2 linked regions of the Iamia sp. SCSIO 61187 genome follow. The main gene of each other region encodes a partner of the protein of the gene in region 2 in a complex. Links are inferred from orthologs where the notes say so. Each region holds a gene or a part of one and is shown on either strand. Other genes may lie near its edges.

Region 1 (9,322 bases), 2.5 Mb from region 2 along the record:
CAGGGTGGAGTAGGCCTCCAGCGAGGAGGGGGTGCCGCCCAGCGTCCGCACCGTCATCGACGCCATGGCGCCCTCGGCGACCAGGCGGTCGAGGTTGGGGGCGTGGCCGCTGCCGATGTCGGACAGCGCCAGGCGGGGGATCCCGAAGACGACCACCGATCGGGCCTCGGACCCGGCCGGCTCGCTGACGACCTCGGTGGCCCGGGCCGTGAGGAAGGTGACGAGGACGGCGAGCACGAGGGCGACGGCGGCGACGACGACGCGCCCCCGGGGCCCGACCAGGCGGGGCCACGACGCTCGGACGATGTCCGCGCCCTGGCGGGCCCGGTGCACGACGCCCGCCCACGAGCCGCCGGTGTGGCGGTGGTCCATCGGCACCTCGACCTCGACGACCCGGGCCCCGCCGCGCAGGGCATCGATGGTCATGGCGGTCTCGAGGCCGAAGCGCTCGGCGTGCGGCAGGTCGGCGAGGAGCTCGCGGCGGACGGCCCGCTGACCCGAGAGGGGTTCCCGGATGTCGTGACCGGTCGTCCGGCGGATGATGGCGGCGGCCATCGCCTTGACCCGCCCGGCCCCGCCCCGCCCCTCCGCCGGCGGGAAGACGCCGATCGACAGGTCGGCCTCATCGTCGAGCACCGGTTCCAGCAGGAGGTGCGCGGCCGAGGCCGTCTCGGCCAGGTCGGCGTCGATCAGCAGGTAGACGTCGGTGTCCGGCGTGGCCGCCACGCCGGCCAGCACGGCGCCGCCCTTGCCCCGGTTGGTCGGCAGCCGCAGGACCTCGGCCCCGGCCCGGCGCGCCGCGCCGGTGGTGTCGTCGACCGAGCCGTCGTCGACGACCAGGACCCGATCGACCTCGGCCAGGCCCCGCAGTGCCTGGACCGTCGCGCCGATGTCGTCGGCGCGGTCCTTGGCCGGAACGAGGGCCACGACGACCGGGCGGGACGCCACGGCGTCGGTCATGACGGGGTCACGGGTCGGCGCGTTCCGATCGGGTCGACGGGACGCCCGTGGGCGTCCAGGGCGCCGCCCGCGGCCGAGCGGGCACGGTTCGTAGGCTGCCACCTGCGCGCGGACGAGTCCAAGCAGGTGCCCGCCCCCGCCACCGCCCCTCCTCGCGCTCGGGCGGCGGACGAGGGCGGTCGTGCCCCGGCGTCGCGCCCGGTGTCAGCCGGCGGCGGCGTGGGGGAAGGGGCCGCTGACCTCGTAGGTCCGGCCCGGGTCCCGCTGGGAGCTGAAGTAGAGCCGGGTGCCGTCGGGCGAGAACGCCGGCCCGGTGACCTCGGAGCCCTCGGTGCCCACGATCTGGCACACCTGCTCCACGATCCCGTCGGGGGCGAGGCGCACGATGTCCATGGTGTCGCCGTCCTCGGCCACGTACCGGTCGCCGGCGGCGTCGACGGTGATGTTGTCGACCCCCGCCAGCAGCGGCCCGGTCTCGCCGACGGCGTCGGTCGTGGCCCCGTCGTACACGACCTCGACGTCGTCGCCGTCGAGGGCCCAGATGCGGTTGTCGCCCTTGGTCGCCAGGTAGGTCGTGCCCTCGAAGTGGGCGAGGCCCTCGCCGCCGTTGAACCGCACCACGTCGGCCACCTGGTTGCGGGTGGGGTTGGCGGCACCGCCGGACGGGTCGGGCAGGTCGGCCCAGCGGCGGTCGCCCTCCGGTCCGGCGAGCACGGCCAGCGTCCCCTCGTCGAGGCTCGGCCAGGCTGCGGGCGTGAAGCGGTAGAGGGCGCCGTCGGGCTCGTCCTCGCTCAGGTACAGGACCTCGGCGACCGGGTCGACGGCCACCGCCTCGTGCTTGAACCGGCCCAGCGCCGGCTTCACCACGGCCGGCTCCGCGCCGGTGGGGTCGCACTCCCAGACCTGCCCGTCGGGGATCTCCTCGCAGGTGAGCCAGGTGCCCCACGGCGTGGCCCCGCCGGCGCAGTTCACGGCCGTGCCCTCGCAGATGCGGGCCGCGCCCACGACCTCCCCGTCGGCGTCGAAGCGCAGCATGGACGCCCCGCCGGTGCCGAGGCCCTCCTCGCAGTTGGACGTGTAGATCCAGCCGCCGTCGTCCTGGGCGAAGCAGGCGCCGCCGTCGGGGCTGCCGTGCCAGGTGTAGCCGGTGCCGGCCACCTCCTCGCCGCTGGTGGCCAGGACCCGGGAGGTGAAGCCCTCCGGCAGCCGCACGCCGTTGGCGTCGGGCTCGCCGAGGGGCCCGAGCCGGACCGGACCGGGCGGCGCGGTGGTCGTGGTGGTGGACGCGCCCCCGCCGCCGGCCGTCGTGGTGGTGGTGGTGGTGCTGCTCTCCCCGTCGTCGCTGCAGCCGGCCACCCACGGCGCCACGGCGGTCGACACCAGCCCGAGGCCCATCAGGCGCAGGACGCGCCGTCGATCCAGTCCCTGTTCCCCAGTGTGCACCGGGGCAAGGTACCCGTCAGGCCTTGGTGATGGGCGCCCACGCCAGCAGGAGGACCTTCTCGCCCTCGCTGGGGAAGCGGACCGTGATCTCGGTCTTGTCGCCGTGGCCCTGCAGGTCGAGGACGACGCCCTCGCCCCACTTGGCGTGCCGGACGTCGTCGCCGATGCGGATGCCGTGGGTGGCCGCCGGCGACGGGGCCGCGCTCTGGCCGGCCTCGATGGCGGCGTCGACCTGCATCTGCCGGGCCGCCTCGCGCCGGGCCCGGGCCGGGCTCATCCCGTCGCGCCCGTCGCGCTCGGGCCGGCCCCGCCCGCCCCAGGAGCTCGACCCGTACCCCTCCCCCTCGCTGCGCCGCCCGCCCCAGCTCCCGCCGCCCCGCGACGAGCGCCGCCGGCCCTGGATCTCGGTGACCAGCTCGCTGGGGATCTCCTCCAGGAAGCGGCTGGGCGGGTTGTACTGGGTGGCCCCGAACATGGTGCGGGCCCAGGCGTGGCTGAGGTGGAGCAGCTCGCGCGCCCGGGTGATGCCGACGTAGGCGAGGCGGCGCTCCTCCTCCAGCTCGGCCGGCTCGGTCAGGGCCCGGATGTGGGGGAAGACGCCGTCCTCCATCCCGATCACGAACACGATCGGGAACTCCAGGCCCTTGGCCGAGTGCAGCGTCATCAGCACGACCTGGGACTCGTCGGGGTCGAGGGCGTCGGTGTCGGACACCAGGCTGATCGACTCGAGGAAGGCGTCGACGTCCTCGACCTCCTGGGCGGCGCCGACCAGCTCGGCCAGGTTCTCGATCCGCCCCTCGGCCTCGATGGAGTGCTCGGCCCGGAGCTCGGCGACGTAGCCGCTCTTGTCGAGGAGGACCTCGAGCATCCGGGCCGGACCCTCGTCGCGGACGTCGGCGGCCTCGTCGATGACGGCCAGGAAGCTGACGATGCCGTTCACGGCCCGGCCGCCGATGCCCGCCTCGTCGGCCCGGCGCATGGCGTCGAGGAAGGTCACCCCCTGGCTGGCGGCCCAGGCGTCGAGCCGGGCGACGGAGGCGTCGCCCACGCCCCGCTTGGGCGTGTTCACGACCCGCTTGACCGACACCTCGTCGGCCGGGTTGGCGACGGCCTTCAGGTAGGCCACGGCGTCCTTGATCTCGCGCCGGTCGTAGAACCGGGTGCCGCCCAGGACCTTGTAGGGGATGGACCCGCGGGCCAGGGCCTCCTCGAGCACGCGGCTCTGGGCGTTGGTCCGGTAGAAGACGGCGATGTCACCCCAGCGGTAGCCCTGGTCGTGCAGGGCCGACATCCGCCCCGTGACCCACTGGGCCTCGTCGGCCTCGTCGTCGGCGTGGTAGCGGGAGATCAGGTCGCCCTTGCCCTGATCGGTCCAGAGCTCCTTGGGCTTGCGGCCGACGTTGTTGGCGATGACGGCGTTGGCGGCGTCGAGCACCGTCTGGGTCGACCGGTAGTTCTGCTCCAGCAGCACCGTCGTGACCTCGGGGAACGCCTTCTCGAAGTCGAGGATGTTCGAGATGTCGGCGCCGCGGAAGGCGTAGATCGACTGATCCCCGTCCCCGACCACCATGACGTTGCGGTGGTCGGAGGCCAGGAGGAGGATCAGCTCGTTCTGGACCGGGTTCGTGTCCTGGTACTCGTCGACGAGGATGTGCTGGAAGCGCTGCTGGTAGTGGGCGAGGGCGTCGGGGAACGCCTTGAGCACCTCCACGGTGACGCCGAGGAGGTCGTCGAAGTCCATGGCGCCGGCCTTGCGCAGCCGGCCCTGGTAGTCGCGGTAGGCCTCGGCGAAGCGCCGCTCGAACGGGTTCGACGCCTGGTCCGCGTAGGTCTCGACGTCGAGGCCCTTGTTCTTGGCCGCCGAGATCTGGGCGTAGACCGACCGGGCCGAGAACCGCTTGGGGTCCATGTCCAGGTCCCGGATGACGTAGCCCATCAGCCGCTGGGCGTCGGCCATGTCGTAGATGGTGAAGCTCGACGGGTACCCCAGGCGGGGGGCCTCGCGCCGGAGGATGCGCACGCACGCCGAGTGGAACGTGGACACCCACATCTTCTGGGCGACGGGGCCGACGAGCCCCTCCACTCGGTGCTTCATCTCGTCGGCCGCCTTGTTGGTGAAGGTGATGGCCAAGATGGCGAACGGGGACACGCCTTCGTCGCGGATCAGGTGGGCGATGCGGTGGGTCAGGACCCGGGTCTTGCCCGAGCCGGCGCCGGCCAGCACGAGGAGGGGACCCTCGACGTGGGTGACGGCGTCGGCCTGCGCCGGGTTGAGCCCCCGCAGCAGCTCCATCTCGTCGTCGTCACGGGTCCCCGAGGGCATCGCGGCCACCCTACCGAGGCCCTGTGACAGGACTCCCCCGCAAGAGGTCGCAGTCGGGCCGGCGTTCCTGGGAGACTGCCGCCATCGGCGCGACCCCGCCCTCGGACCTGCCCCCGCGCGCTGCCGACGGCAGCGACGACGAGCCGCGCCCCGACGCCGAGACCGAGACCGAGGGCCTGCTCGGCACCAACGTCACCGCCGAGATGCTCAAGGTCACGACGACCAAGACGCTCAAGCGGACGCCGCTGATCATCCTCTTCTTCCTCGTCTTCAACTACTTCGTGCTCCCGACGCTGGGCGACGTGGGCGAGGCCGTCGACCGGCTCAGCGCCGTCAACCCCTTCTTCCTGCTCCTCGCCCTCGGCCTCGAGGTGGCCGCCCTGGTCGCCTACGCCCAGCTGACCCGGGTGACGCTGCCGCCCCGGCCCCGGCTGGGCCTGATCTCGGTGCTGCGCATCCAGCTGTCGACCAAGGCCGTCACCAACCTGGTGCCCGGCGGGTCGGCCGCCGGCGGCACCCTCGGCTACCGGCTGCTCACCCAGGCGGGCGTCGACGGGGCGTCGGCCGGGTTCACCATGGCCACCGTCGGCCTGGGGTCGGCCATCGTCCTCAACCTCCTGCTGTGGGTCGCCCTGCTCATCTCGATCCCGCTCGACGGGTTCAACCCCGTCTACGGCACCGCCGCCATCGTCGGGATGCTCCTGCTCGGGGCGGTGGCCGCCGGTGTCGCCCTGATGCTCAAGGGGCGTGACACCGCGGTGCGGGTCGTGCGGGCGGTGGCCGGCCGGCTGCCGTTCCTCGAGCCCGACACCGCCGAGCGCTTCGTCCGCAGCCTGGTGGCGCGCCTGGCCGAGCTGCTCGACAACCCCACCCTGCTGCGCCGGGGGCTGGCGTGGGCGGCCATCAACTGGCTGCTCGACGCCGCCGCCCTGTGGGTGTTCATCCGCGCCTTCGGCCCCACCCTCAACCCGGTCGACGTCATCGTCGCCTTCTGCATCGCCAACATCCTCGCCGTCATCCCCATCACCCCCGGGGGGCTGGGGGTCATCGAGTACACCCTCATCGCCACCCTCGTCGGCTTCGGGCTGGTCCAGAGCGAGGCCACCGTGTCGGTCCTGACCTACCGGATCGCCCAGTTCTGGCTGCCGATCCCCCTCGGCGCCATCAGCTACGCGACCCTCCGCCTGGGGCCCACCTCGCTGCGCAAGATCCGGAGCCGCCACCCGATCCGGGACCTGGCCGTGGACGCGGCCGACATGGCCGACGTCCGGGTGTGGGACGTGGACGAACCCGACGAGCGCGAGAGCCGGTCGGCCTGACGCACCTCAGGCCGGGCAGCGGGCCCGGAGCCGGCCCTCCTCGAGGCCGTCGTCGCTGGCCGTGGCCCCCTCGGGGCCGAAGGTCCCCCGCACGTCGAAGGAGTCGCCCCGCCGCTCGATGAGGGGGGTCGTGGCCTCGGGGTCGGCCAGGTCCAGCCAGCCGTCGTCGGCTCCGACAGAGGTGCGCTTGGCCTCGGCGCCCCGGGCGTCGTCGTCGACCCCGAAGGTGATGCGGGCCGTCTCGGTGAAGACGGGGTCGCCCACCCCGGAGTCGGACCGGTAGCGGCTCACCTCGACCGTGAAGGGCCCGTCGCTCGACTCGCCGGTCCCCTCGACCAGGTAGTCGAGCGTGGCCTGGGGCGTGTCCTCGGGCCGGGGGCCCTCGGTGCAGGCCGTGACCGTGAACGACAGCTCCTCGATCCCGATGACGGCCACGCCCTGACCGGGCGGCGGCTCGCCCAGGGACTCGAGCGGGTCGGGCACCGGGCTCAGCTCGTCGGGCGTCGTGCTGTCGGTGGTCTCGGCGTCGTCACCGCCGCCATCGCCGCCACAGGCCACCAGGACGGTGACCAGGGCGGCGGCGATCAGACGGGACGGGCGACGGGCGACGGACATCGGGGCTCCGGGGCAGCTCCAGCGGGTCATTCCCACTCGATGGTGCCCGGCGGCTTGGACGTGATGTCGTAGGCGACGCGGTTGACGCCGTCGACCTCGTTGATGATGCGGCTGGACATGCGCTCGAGCAGGTCGTGCGGGAGGCGGGCCCAGTCGGCGGTCATGGCGTCCTCGCTCGTGACGGCCCGGATGATGATCGGGTGCCCGTAGGTGCGCTCGTCGCCCATGACGCCGACGCTGCGGATGTCGGGGAGAACGGCGAACGCCTGCCAGATGTCACGCTCGAGGCCGGCGGCCCGGATCTCCTCGCGGACGATGGTGTCGGCCCGCTGGAGGAGGGCCACCCGCGCCGGCGTGACCTCGCCGATGATGCGCACGCCGAGGCCGGGGCCGGGGAACGGCTGCCGCCAGACGATCTCGTCGGGCAGGCCCAGCTCGGTGCCGAGCGTCCGGACCTCGTCCTTGAACAGGCTGCGGAGCGGCTCGACCAGCTCGAACTGCATGTCCTCGGGCAGGCCGCCCACGTTGTGGTGGCTCTTGATCGTCGAGGCGCCGTCGCCGCCGCCGGACTCGATGACGTCGGGGTACAGCGTCCCCTGGACGAGGAAGCGGGCGTCCTCGATGCCGCCCGAGGCCTCCTCGAAGACCCGGATGAACTCCTCGCCGATGGCCTTGCGCTTGTCCTCGGGGTCGGTGACGCCCTCGAGCCTGGCGAAGAACCGGTCCTGGGCCTGGACGTGGATCAGCTCGATGCCCTGGTGGCGACGGAACGTCTCGACGACCTGCTCGCCCTCGCCCTCCCGCATCAGGCCGTGGTCGACGAACACGCACGTCAGCTGGGGGCCGATGGCCCGGTGCACGAGGGCGGCGGCGACGGCGGAGTCGACCCCGCCGGAGAGGGCGCAGATGACCCGGGCGTCGCCGACCTGCTGGCGGACGACCTCGACGCCGGCGTCGATGACGGAGGTCATGGTCCAGTCGGCGGGGCTGCCGCAGACCTCGTAGATCCAGCGCTCCAGCATCTGCTGGCCGTGCGGGGTGTGGACCACCTCGGGGTGGAACTGGACGGCGTGGATGCGGCGGGCGACGTCCTCCATGGCTGCGACGGGGGCGTCGGGGCTGGAGGCGGTGACGGTGAAGCCCTCGGGGGCGACCTGGATGGAGTCGCGGTGGCTCATCCAGACCTGCTGGTGGTCGGGCTGGCCGCCGCCGAAGACGACGGCGTCGGGGTGGGTGACGTCGAGCGGCGTGCGCCCGTACTCGGAGCGCCCGGTGGCCTCGACGGTGCCGCCGAGCTGCTGGGCGACGAGCTGGGCGCCGTAGCAGATGCCGAGGATCGGGATGCCGAGGTCGTAGACGCCGGGGTCGATGGTCGGTGCCCCCTCGACGTGGACCGACGCCGGCCCGCCGCTGAAGATCAGGCCGGCGGGCGCCCGCTCGGCGATCTGCTCGGGGCTGAGCGAGGCGGGGACGATCTCGCTGTAGACGTGGGCCTCACGCACCCGCCGGGCGATCAGCTGGGCGTACTGGGCACCGAAGTCGACGACCAGGATCGGGCGCTCGTCGAGCTGTTCGGGGATCGCGTTCTCGTCCGAGGGGGCCACAGCGGAACCGTACCCGCGCCCGTCGATCCGTCCCGACGGCGCCGGCGCACGGATGGTGCCAGGCACCATCCGTGGCCCTAGCCCTGGACGACCAGCTCGGCCTTCTGGAGCTCCTTGGTGCTGGCGTAGCCGGTGAGGGCCATGGTGCGGCGGAGGGCGCCGACCAGGTTCATGGAGCCGGTGTCGTCGGTGGCCGGCCCGTGGAGCACCTCGGCCAGCGTCCCCACCTGGGCCACGGGGGCCCGGGTCCCGCGGGGCAGGTCGGCGTGGACCGCGGCCTGGCCCCAGTGCCAGCCCCGGCCCGGCGCCTCGGTGGCGGCGGCGAAGGCGGCGCCCGCCATCACCGCGTCGGCGCCGAGGGCGATGGCCTTGGCGATGTCGCCGCCGGTGCGGATCCCGCCGTCGGCGACGAGGTGGACGTAGACGCCGGTCTCGTCGAGGTGGCGCATGCGGGCGGCCCGGGCGTCGGCGATGGCGGTGGCCTGGGGGACGCCGAGGCCGAGGACGCGCCGGGTCGACGACGAGGACCCCTCGCCCACGCCGACGAGGATCCCGGCCGCGCCGGTGCGCATCAGGTGGAGGGCGGCCCGGTAGCTGCTGCAGCCGCCGACGATCACCGGCAGGTCGAGCCGGCGGACGAAGGTCTTGAGGTTGAGGGGGTCGGGGTCGCCCTTGGTGACGTGCTCGGCCGACACGACGGTCCCCTGGATCACCAGCAGGTCGAGCTCGGCGGCGACGATGGCGTCGGCCAGGGCCTCGACGCGGTGGGGCGTCACCGACCCGCACGACACCACGCCGGCGCCCCGGATCTCCTTGACCCGGTCACGGATCAGCTCGGGGCGGACGGGGGCGGCGTAGGCCTGGCGCAGCTCGGCCCAGGCCTCGTCCTCGGGGAGGACGGCGACGCGGGCGAGGATGGCGTCGGGGTCGTCGTGGCGGGTCCAGAGCCCCTCGAGGTTGAGGGGGCCGGCGCTGCCGAGCTCGCCGAGGGCGACGGCGGTGGTCGGGCTGACGACGCTGTCCATGCCCGAGGCCATGATCGGCGCGGCGAAGGAGAA
Region 2 (9,306 bases):
CGGCAGGCCCTGGCCGACCTGGTGTTCAGCGACGACGAGGCCCTCCGCGACCTCAACGCCATCGTCCACCCGGCCGTCGGCGCCGAGATCGCCCGTCGGTTGGAGGCCGCCGCCGGCACCGATGCCGTGGTGATCCTCGACGTCCCGCTGCTCGTCGAGAGCGGACGCGACGACATGGCCGCCCTGGTCGTGGTGGACGTCGATCCCGAGGTCGCCGTCGAGCGGGTCGTGGCCCAGCGCGGGATGCGCGAGGACGATGTCCGGGCCCGGATGGCCCGGCAGGCATCCCGGGAGGACCGCCTGGCCCGGGCCACGATCGTGATCGACAACAGCGGCACCCGCGCCGACCTCGAGGCCCGCGTCGCCGCGGCGTGGGAGCAGATCCGGGCCCTGGCCCCCACCGGCTGACACCCCTCTGACCAGGGCCTCGGCTCCACTGTCACAGGGGGTCGGTAGGGTTCCCCCATGACCGACATCACCCCGGTCACCACATCGCTGGCCAGGCCCTTCGAGGTGGTGTCCGACTTCTCGCCGGCCGGCGACCAGCCCAAGGCCGTCGCCGGCCTGGCCGAGGGCATCCTCGGCGGGGAGCGGTTCCAGACGCTCCTCGGCATCACCGGCTCGGGCAAGTCCGCCACCATCGCCTGGACCATCGAGCAGGTCCAGCGGCCCACCCTCGTCCTGGCCCCGAACAAGTCGCTGGCGGCCCAGCTGGCCAACGAGTTCAAGGAGTTCTTCCCCCACAACGCGGTGGAGTACTTCGTCTCCTACTACGACTACTACCAGCCCGAGGCGTACATGGCCTCGAGCGACACCTACATCGAGAAGGACAGCTCGGTCAACGACGAGATCGAGCGCCTGCGGCACTCCACCACGGCGTCGCTGCTGACCCGGCGCGACGTGATCGTCGTGGCCTCGGTCAGCTGCATCTACGGCCTCGGGTCACCGGAGGAGTACAAGGAGAGCCTGCTCGTCCTGCGCAAGGGCGAGACGCTCGACCAGCGGCTGCTCCTGCGCCGGTTCGTCGACATGCAGTACGACCGCAACGACATGAACCTGACCCGCGGCAACTTCCGGGTCCGGGGCGACACCATCGAGATCCACCCCGCCTACGACGAGACCGCCCTGCGGATCGAGCTCTTCGGCGACGAGATCGAGGCCATGGCGACCTTCGACCCGGTGACGGGGGAGAAGATCCGCACCCACGACGACTTCGTCCTGCTGCCGGCCACCCACTACGTCGCCGGCGAGGAGCGCCTCCAGCGGGCCATCGTCCGCATCGAGCACGAGCTCCAGGAGCGGCTCAAGGAGTTCGAGGAGCAGGGCAAGCTGCTCGAGGCCCAGCGCCTGCGCATGCGCACCCAGTACGACCTCGAGATGATGGCCGAGGTCGGGTTCTGCAACGGGATCGAGAACTACTCGGCCCCCATCGAGGGGCGGGGGCCGGGGGAGACGCCGAACACCCTGCTCGACTACTTCCCGCGCGACTTCCTGATGGTTATCGACGAGAGCCACCAGACGGTGCCCCAGCTCCACGGTCAGCACGAGGGCGACCGCAGCCGCAAGGAGCAGCTCATCGAGCACGGGTTCCGGCTGCCGTCGGCGGCCGACAACCGGCCCCTGCGCTTCGACGAGTTCATGGACAAGGTCGGCCAGGTCGTCTTCCTGTCGGCCACGCCCGGCCCGTTCGAGCTGGAGAAGAGCACGCGCGTGGTCGAGCAGGTCGTCCGGCCCACCGGGCTGATCGACCCCGAGATCGTGGTCAAGCCGACCAAGGGCCAGATCGACGACCTGATGGTCCAGATCAACGACCGGGTCTCGCGAGGCGACCGCGTCCTGGTGACGACCCTCACCAAGAAGATGTCGGAGGACCTCACCGACTACCTGCTCGAGCTGGGCGTCCGGGTCCGGTACCTCCACAGCGAGGTCGACACCATCCAGCGCATCGAGATCCTGCGGGACCTCCGGCTGGGCGAGTTCGACGTGCTGGTCGGCATCAACCTCCTGCGGGAGGGCCTCGACCTGCCCGAGGTGTCGCTGGTGGCCATCCTCGACGCCGACAAGGAGGGGTTCCTCCGCAGCGAGACGTCGCTCATCCAGACCATCGGCCGGGCCGCCCGCAACGTCGAGGGCCAGGTGATCATGTACGCGGACACCGTCACGCCCTCGATGCAGAAGGCGATCAGCGAGACCAACCGTCGCCGGGGTCTCCAGCAGGCCTACAACATCGAGCACGGCATCGACCCGAAGACGATCCGCAAGGCCGTCACCGACATCTTGGCCCTGATCCGGCCGGCCGAGGACAAGGCGCCCATGCCCGGTGGCGGCAGCCGCAAGGAGCGGGCGGCCGACAAGAAGCGCCGCGAGGAGCTGGCCGGCCTGCCGGGCGAGGAGCTGGCCCGGCTCATCCACACCCTCGAGGAGGAGATGCACGAGGCCTCGTCCGACCTCCGCTTCGAGTACGCCGCCCGCCTCCGCGACGAGATCAAGGAGCTCAAGCGGGAGCTCCGCCAGGTGGGCTGACCCCCACCGAACTTTGGACGGAACGCCGCAGCATGATGCGGTTGCCGTCCAAGGTTGGGCGGCGTCCGGGTCGGAGGGTGCAGGCGGACGGCAACGGGGCACCAGCTGCCCGGGCAACGCCCCCGCCACCCGATGATCACCATGGAGGCAGGGTCCGTCGACCACCATGGCAGCGATGGACGCTCGGGTGGTCGGCCGCCTCGTCGTCGGCCTGCTCGCCGTGGTGTTCACCGTCAGTGGCCTGCGCCAGGCGTGGGCCGACTCGCCGACGGTGGACGAGGGCGTGGGTCTGGCCAGCGGCCTGTCGTACTGGGTCCACGGCGACCTGCGGATGAGCCCCGAGCACCCGGTGCTCCCGAAGCTCGTCTCCGCGGCCCCCGCTCTGGCCGCCGGGCCGATCGTGCCCAAGGGCACCGACTGGGACGACGGTGACTGGTTCGACCACACCGACGCCGTCCTCGCCGCCAACGACGCTGAGGGAGATCTGCGGCGAGTGGTGTTCCTGAGTCGCCTCGTGCCCCTGGCCCTCGCCCTCGTCGCCGGTCTGCTCGTGCACCACCTCGCCCGGCGGCTGGCGGGCGACGGCGCCGGCCTCGTCGCGGCCGGCGCCTGGCTCACGACGCCCGTCGTCCTGGGGCTCGGGGCGGTGCAGTCGATCGACATCGCCTTCACGGTGGCCACCCTGGCTGTGGTGGCCGCCCTCGTCCGCCACCACGATCGGCCCGACCTGAGGTCGGCCGCATTGGTCGGGGTGGTCCTCGCCGTGGCGCTGGTGACCCGTCACAGCGCGCTGGTGCTGGTGCCCGTCGCGCTCGTGGCCGTCGCGGTGTCGTGCCCGGGCGACCGGGCCGCACGCCTGCGTCACGTGGGGGTGGCAGGGCTGGTCGGCTGGGTCGGCCTGTGGCTCGTCTACCGCGGCTTCGACCCCGCCTCCCCCGGCGGCGCGCCGGGGGAGCGCTTCGACGCCCTGGTGGCCGCAGCCGGCGATCGGTCGGTGTTGGCCCGGCTGGCGCTGATCGTCCCGGCGCCTCAGGAGTGGCGGGTCGGGCTCGGTCACCTGACGGTGACGTCCGACCCCCGCCCGGCGTGGCTCCTCGGCCGGGCGTGGGAGGGATCGCGCTGGTGGTACTTCCCCGGTGCCCTCGTCGCGACCGTGCCCTTCCCGGTCCTCGGCCTGCTCGTGGCCGGCCCCCTGGGCTGGGTCGCCGGTCCTCGCGAGCAGCGCCGGCCCCTCGCGCTGGTGGCGCTCCCGGGGTTGGCGCTGTTCGCCTTCACGGCGCTGCAGCCGCTCAACCTCGGGTTGCGGCTGGCCATGCCGTCGCTGGCTCTGTGGCTGGTGGTCGCCGCCGCCGGTGCCGGTCACGCGGTCTGCGCGGCCCGCGCTCGATGGCCCGGCGCGGTCGTCCCGGGCCGCATCCTGTTGGCGCTCGTCGCCCTGGTGCAGGCCGGGGTGCTGCTCAGCGCCAGCAGCCACGCCCTGGCGTGGCGACCCCTCGCCTTCCGCCCCGGGTACCGCTGGGTCAGCGACTCCAACATCGACTTCGGTCAGGACCTCTGGCGGGTCCGGGACTGGGCCGAGGGCCGCGACGACCCGTGGGTCGCAGTGATCAGCCCCCGGGGGCTCGCGCCCGGGCCCGGCACGCGTCGCCTCGTCGGCGCCGACCTCGATGAGGTGACGGGGTGGCTGGCGGTGGGCGTCACCTCGTTGACCGTCGTGAACCGCGACGACCTCGCCTGGCTCCGGGCCTACTGCCCGGTGGGCACCCTGGGGGGCGGGAGCACGCTCGTCTACCGGTTGCGAGAGCCACCGTCGGCCGCACCGGGCCCGGAGCGACCGGTCGCCCCTTGCGAGGACGAGGAGTTCAGCGTCCGCCGCTGACGGCGACCGCCGGGAGCGAGACAGCGGCCGTATCGTCCGCGGTCGGCGCCGTGCCGGCAGTCGCCGACGCCTTGCCGCCCGGAGCCCGCCGGAGGCCGGGGACCGGCGGAGCGTCGGGGGTGGCCAGGGCGATCATGGCCAGGGCGGTGAGGGCGAGGCCTGTGCGGGTCCCCCCGAAGCTCGTCCCCAGCGGGTTGCTCCCTGCGACGAGGAGGAACGCCAGGTGGAGGACCACGGCTGCCCCGAGGGGGTGGCGGAGGCCACGCCGGGCGAGGGCGGTGATGCCCAGCACCAGAGCCAGGACCGTTCCGGCCAGCCCCCACAGCTCGCGGCCCTCGGACCAGATGTCGATCGCCGCTCCCAGCAGGCCGACGAAGGGCAGCCCGATGTCGCCGTTCAGCCCCTCGGCCCCGGGGACGAGGATGCGCAGGCCGACCATCCAGGCCCCACCGACCGCGGCCGGGACGACGGCCACGGCGATGTGGCGGGGCGTCCGGTGGGCGAGGGCCCACCCGGCCAGCACCAGCAACGTCGGCTCCTTGGCCAGCACGGCGGCGACGCCGATGCCGACGGCGAGAGTGGTGCGGCCCCGGGCCGCGAGGGCGACCGCCAGCAGGGCGAGGGCCACCCCGACGGCGTCGGAGGTGGTCACCCGCACGGCCATGAACGTGCCCGGCAGGACAGGGAAGAGGGCCGCGACCCACGGCGGGCCGCCCCAGGAGACGCTGAGCCTCCCGGTGGCCCAGGCGCCGGCGGCGACCGCCGTCAGCCCGAGCCCGAAGAGGGTCCACACCAGCCCCATGCCCGGCCCGGGGTGCACGGTGCCGGCGACCCACGAGAGCAGCGGCCGCTGGAGTCGGTAGCGGGGTCGGTCGAGGGAGTCCGACGGGGCGTCGACCGACCAGGCGTCGCGGGCCATGGCATAGGTCATCTGCCCGTCGAGGCCGAGGCTGTCGGGGAGCTCGACGTCGGGGAAGTCGTCGTGGATCAGCTCGGCGGCCGGTCCCCGCTCCCCTGGTTGGACGAGCCCGAGGGGGTGGCCGCCGAGGCGCTGGACGTCGCCCAGGACCAGCAGCGCCAACAGCATCGTGCCGACGAGAGCGTGCACCGCGACCGAGCGGGTCTCGACAGCGGGGACGGTCACCATCGGAGGATCGGCGGGGGGGCCCCGAGGTTGAGCGGGACGGCTCTACCCGTCGTCTCGCCTGAGCGCGACGAGGTCGTGCGGGTGGGCGGTGGGACCGGCCGGTTCCCACCCGAGATCGGTGACCTCGTCCACACGCTCGGGTCCGACGATGATGACATCGACGTCCGCCAGCGCCGACGTGGGGTCGCCTGCGTCGAGTGCGGCGGAGATGTCGATGGCGGTCGTGCGGCGAGACACAGCAGGGAGGAGCCTCACCTCCACGGCCACGCCGTCGTCCGGTTCCACCTGGGCCAGGGCGGCGTCGAGGCCGGGGACGGCACGGGGCCGGGAGATGTCGGTCAGGCGGAGCTCGGGCGGGTGGCCAGGGGCGAAGGGGCTGCCGACGAGGAGCGCCGCCACGACACCGGTGACGAGGAGCGCCGGATGCTCGAGTCGACGTCGTGGGCCGGCCAAGGCGGCGACGGCCCCGCCGACGGTGAAGGGGACGAGCGCGGCGGCGTGGTGGAACCACGTGACCGACGTCGCCGCCGCGCTCGACAGCAGGAGCGGGAGCCCGGCGATGGCCACCGCTGCCGCCCATCGGGGCCTGGCGAGGACGAGGAAGCCGACGGGCAGGAGCCAGATGATGGCCGTCTCGAGCACCGAGGGGGCGACCACAGCAGGTATCGCGCGCCAGGGGTGGGCGAGGGCGTCCAGCGGGCTCTCGCCCAGGTGACCCCAGTAGCGGGCGAAGGTCTGCTCGCTGTGGAGAAGGGCCGGGACCGCCACCCCCACCGTCATGCTGAGCCCGGCCACCGCGACCAGCCGTCGGCGGGTCCGACCACGGGCCAGGACGGCGACGCCCAGGAGCATCACGCAGGCGTCGGCTCGCACCAGCGCCAGCAGGATCCCCGCCACCGTGGCGGCCCGGGTGTCGTCACGCCGGGCGGCGGCAAGGGCTGCGGCGGTGATGGGCACCGTCATCACCACGGGGTGGAAGTCGAACGTCGCCGCCGCCCAGAGGGGGGCGCTGCCGACGGTCGCCAGCGTCGCCCAGCCCTGGCTCCCGCCGATCTGGCGGGCGAGGGCTCGGAGGGCGGGGACGGAGCATCCCAGGGCCATGGCCTGGGCTGCGATCAGCCAGACCGGGGTGGCCGCGATCCGGTAGAGGGGGGCGAACGCCACCACGACGACGCTGACATGGTCGCCGAAGAGGTTCTCCCGGAGGACGGTGAGCTCCGGCGCCCGTCCCTGGGACAGCAGCCAGGCCGCCTGGTCGAACAAGGCCAGGTCGAGGACGGCCCAGCGGTTGACGTACCGGAGGTAGCCGGGGACGAAGAACGCGATCGCCATGGCGGCCCCGATGGCCATCCCGACCTGGTCATGGCGCCAGCGCTCGGGGCGCGCCACGACGGCCGTGTCCGGTTCGGCGTCGCAGAGGGGCGGGGCCGCCGTCATGGGGCATCATCGGCGCCATCGTCGCGACACTGAGGTGCCCGACCTCGCCCACGTACAGACGTTCGCCAGGTTGGCGCGCCCGGTAGAGTGGTCCTTCGTGTCGGACACCCTCGTCATCCGCGGCGCTCGCGAGCACAACCTCCGGGGTGTCGACCTCGACCTTCCCCGCGACAAGCTGATCGTCTTCACCGGGCTGTCGGGCTCGGGGAAGTCGTCGTTGGCGTTCGACACGATCTACGCCGAGGGCCAGCGTCGCTACGTCGAGTCGCTGTCGTCCTACGCCCGGCAGTTCCTGGGCCAGATGGACAAGCCCGACGTGGACTTCATCGAGGGTCTGTCGCCGGCGATCTCGATCGACCAGAAGTCGGCGTCGCGAAACCCCCGGTCGACGGTCGGGACCATCACCGAGATCCTCAAGTACCTCGGCCTCCTGTTCACCAACATCGGCCAGCCCCACTGCCCGACGCACGGTGCCGCCATCACCCGGCAGACGCCGCAGCAGATCGTCGACCGCATCCTCGAGCTGCCCGAGGGGACGCGGTTCCAGGTGCTGGCCCCCGTCGTGCGGCGTCGCAAGGGCAACTACGAGACCATGCTGGCCGACCTGGCCAAGCAGGGCTTCTCCCGGGCCCGCATCGACGGCGAGGTCGTCGAGCTGGGGGAGAAGATCGACCTGGCCCGGTACGAGAACCACACGATCGAGATCGTCATCGACCGTCTGGTGAAGCGGGACGGCATCGAGCGGCGCCTCACCGAGTCGCTGGAGACCGCCCTGCGGCTGGCCGAGGGCGTGGCCGAGGTCCAGATCGTCCCCCGCGAGGGTGAGGACGAGCCCGAGTCGATGACCTTCAGCCAGCACCTGGCCTGCCCGGTCGACGGTGAGAGCTTCGAGGAGCTCACGACCCGGAGCTTCTCGTTCAACACGCCCTACGGCGCCTGCCCCCGCTGCGACGGCTTGGGCACCCGCTTCGAGGTCGACCCCGAGCTGATCGTCCCCGACCCCGACCTCAGCATCTCCGAGGGCGCCATCCACCCGTGGTCGAGCGGCCACGCCACCTGGTTCCACCGCATCCTGGAGGCCGTCGGCGAGGAGAAGGGCATCCCCCTCGACGTCCCGTGGTCGAAGCTGAAGGCGGCCCAGCAGCGCACGCTCCTCGACGGCAAGGGCATCGGGCGCGTCGAGGTCCGCTACAAGAACCGCTACGGCCGGGTGCGGACCTACAAGGCGGCCTACGAGGGTGTGATCCCGTGGTTGCAGCGGCGTCACGCCGACACCGACAGCGACACCCAGCGGGAGCAGTTCGAGGGGTACATGCGCGAGGTGCCGTGCCCCGAGTGCGACGGCGCCCGCTTCAACCCCTTCACCGTCAACGTCACCGTCGCCGGCCGGAACATCGCCGAGCTGTCGATGCTCTCCATCCGCGAGCTGGCCACGGTCGTCGATGAGATTGAGCTCACCGAGCGCGAGATCCTCATCTCCGAGGCCGTCCTCAAGGAGGTCAAGGCCCGGCTCGGGTTCCTGCTCGACGTAGGCCTCGACTACCTGTCGCTGGGCCGGGGCACGGCCACCCTCTCGGGCGGCGAGGCCCAGCGCATCCGGCTGGCCAGCCAGATCGGATCGGGCCTGGTCGGCGTGCTGTACGTGCTCGACGAGCCGTCGATCGGCCTCCACCAGCGCGACAACCGACGCCTGATCGAGACCCTCCTGCGGTTGCGCCAGCTGGGCAACACCGTGATCGTCGTCGAGCACGACGAGGACACGATCGCCGTGGCCGACCACGTGGTCGACGTCGGTCCCGGGGCGGGGGAGCACGGCGGGTCGATCGTCCACTCCGGCACCTACAAGCAGCTGCTGAAGAACAAGCGATCCGTCACCGGCCAGTACCTCACCGGGGCGCGCTCGATCCCGATCCCCGAGCAGCGACGGGCCCCCAGCGGCGACTGGCTCAAGATCAAGGGCGCCCGCGAGCACAACCTCGACGGCGTCGACGTCGACATCCCGCTCGGGCTCTTCGTCACCGTCACCGGCGTGTCCGGGTCGGGCAAGTCGACCCTCGTCAACGACATCCTGCTGCGGTCGTTGATGCAGAAGATCTACCGGGCCAAGACCCCGCCGGGTCGGCACCGCCGGATCGACGGCATCGAGCTGCTCGACAAGGTCATCAGCATCGACCAGTCACCGATCGGCCGCACTCCCCGGTCGAACCCGGCGACCTACACCGGCGTGTGGGACGCGATCCGCAAGCTGTTCGCCCAGACCCAGGAGGCCAAGGTCCGGGGCTACCTGCCCGGCCGGTTCTCGTTCAACGTCAAAGGTGGG

What was found.
Region 1: the proteins of uvrB (region 2) and pcrA are in contact, whole or in part, in a crystal structure (PDB 7EGT), measured with the Thermus thermophilus proteins. The link is inferred for Iamia sp. SCSIO 61187 from one-to-one orthologs. Residues at the interface, in WP_096411307.1 of Thermus thermophilus: Glu23, Leu25, Arg26, Asp27, Gly28, Glu29, Arg30, Phe31, Arg55, Glu326, Asp327, Phe328, Glu379, Ser382, Gln383, His398, Gly400, Arg401; in WP_096412145.1 of Thermus thermophilus: His654, Arg656, Phe657, Gln666, Asp668, Glu669, Lys680, Arg681, Leu682, Ser683, Lys685, Tyr686, Ala687.

Annotation. Positions count from the first base shown.
Region 1 is NZ_CP050948.1:352,002-361,323, reverse strand. Bases 2,074-5,083 are described here. They hold pcrA (DNA helicase PcrA), read right to left. Parts: upstream 4,727-5,083; coding sequence 2,420-4,726; downstream 2,074-2,419. Other genes in these bases: HC251_RS01695 (YbhN family protein), read left to right, coding at 4,750-5,083; HC251_RS01705 (alkaline phosphatase PhoX), read right to left, coding at 2,074-2,403. In the rest of the region: HC251_RS01710 (glycosyltransferase), read right to left, coding at 1-960; more of HC251_RS01705, read right to left, coding at 1,165-2,073; more of HC251_RS01695, read left to right, coding at 5,084-6,045; HC251_RS01690 (hypothetical protein), read right to left, coding at 6,052-6,660; guaA (glutamine-hydrolyzing GMP synthase), read right to left, coding at 6,687-8,333; HC251_RS01680 (GuaB3 family IMP dehydrogenase-related protein), read right to left, coding at 8,342-9,322. UniProt on the Escherichia coli protein: A helicase with DNA-dependent ATPase activity. Unwinds DNA duplexes with 3'-5' polarity. Translocates on single-stranded DNA with 3'-5' polarity. Initiates unwinding more efficiently from a nicked substrate than double-stranded DNA.
Region 2 is NZ_CP050948.1:2,801,559-2,810,864, reverse strand. Bases 1-2,994 are described here. They hold uvrB (excinuclease ABC subunit UvrB), read left to right. Parts: upstream 1-465; coding sequence 466-2,523; downstream 2,524-2,994. Other genes in these bases: HC251_RS13365 (glycosyltransferase family 39 protein), read left to right, coding at 2,699-2,994; coaE (dephospho-CoA kinase), read left to right, coding at 1-408. In the rest of the region: more of HC251_RS13365, read left to right, coding at 2,995-4,402; HC251_RS13360 (hypothetical protein), read right to left, coding at 4,386-5,546; HC251_RS13355 (DUF2079 domain-containing protein), read right to left, coding at 5,592-6,986; excinuclease ABC subunit UvrA, read left to right, coding at 7,084-9,306. UniProt on the Escherichia coli protein: The UvrABC repair system catalyzes the recognition and processing of DNA lesions. A damage recognition complex composed of 2 UvrA and 2 UvrB subunits scans DNA for abnormalities.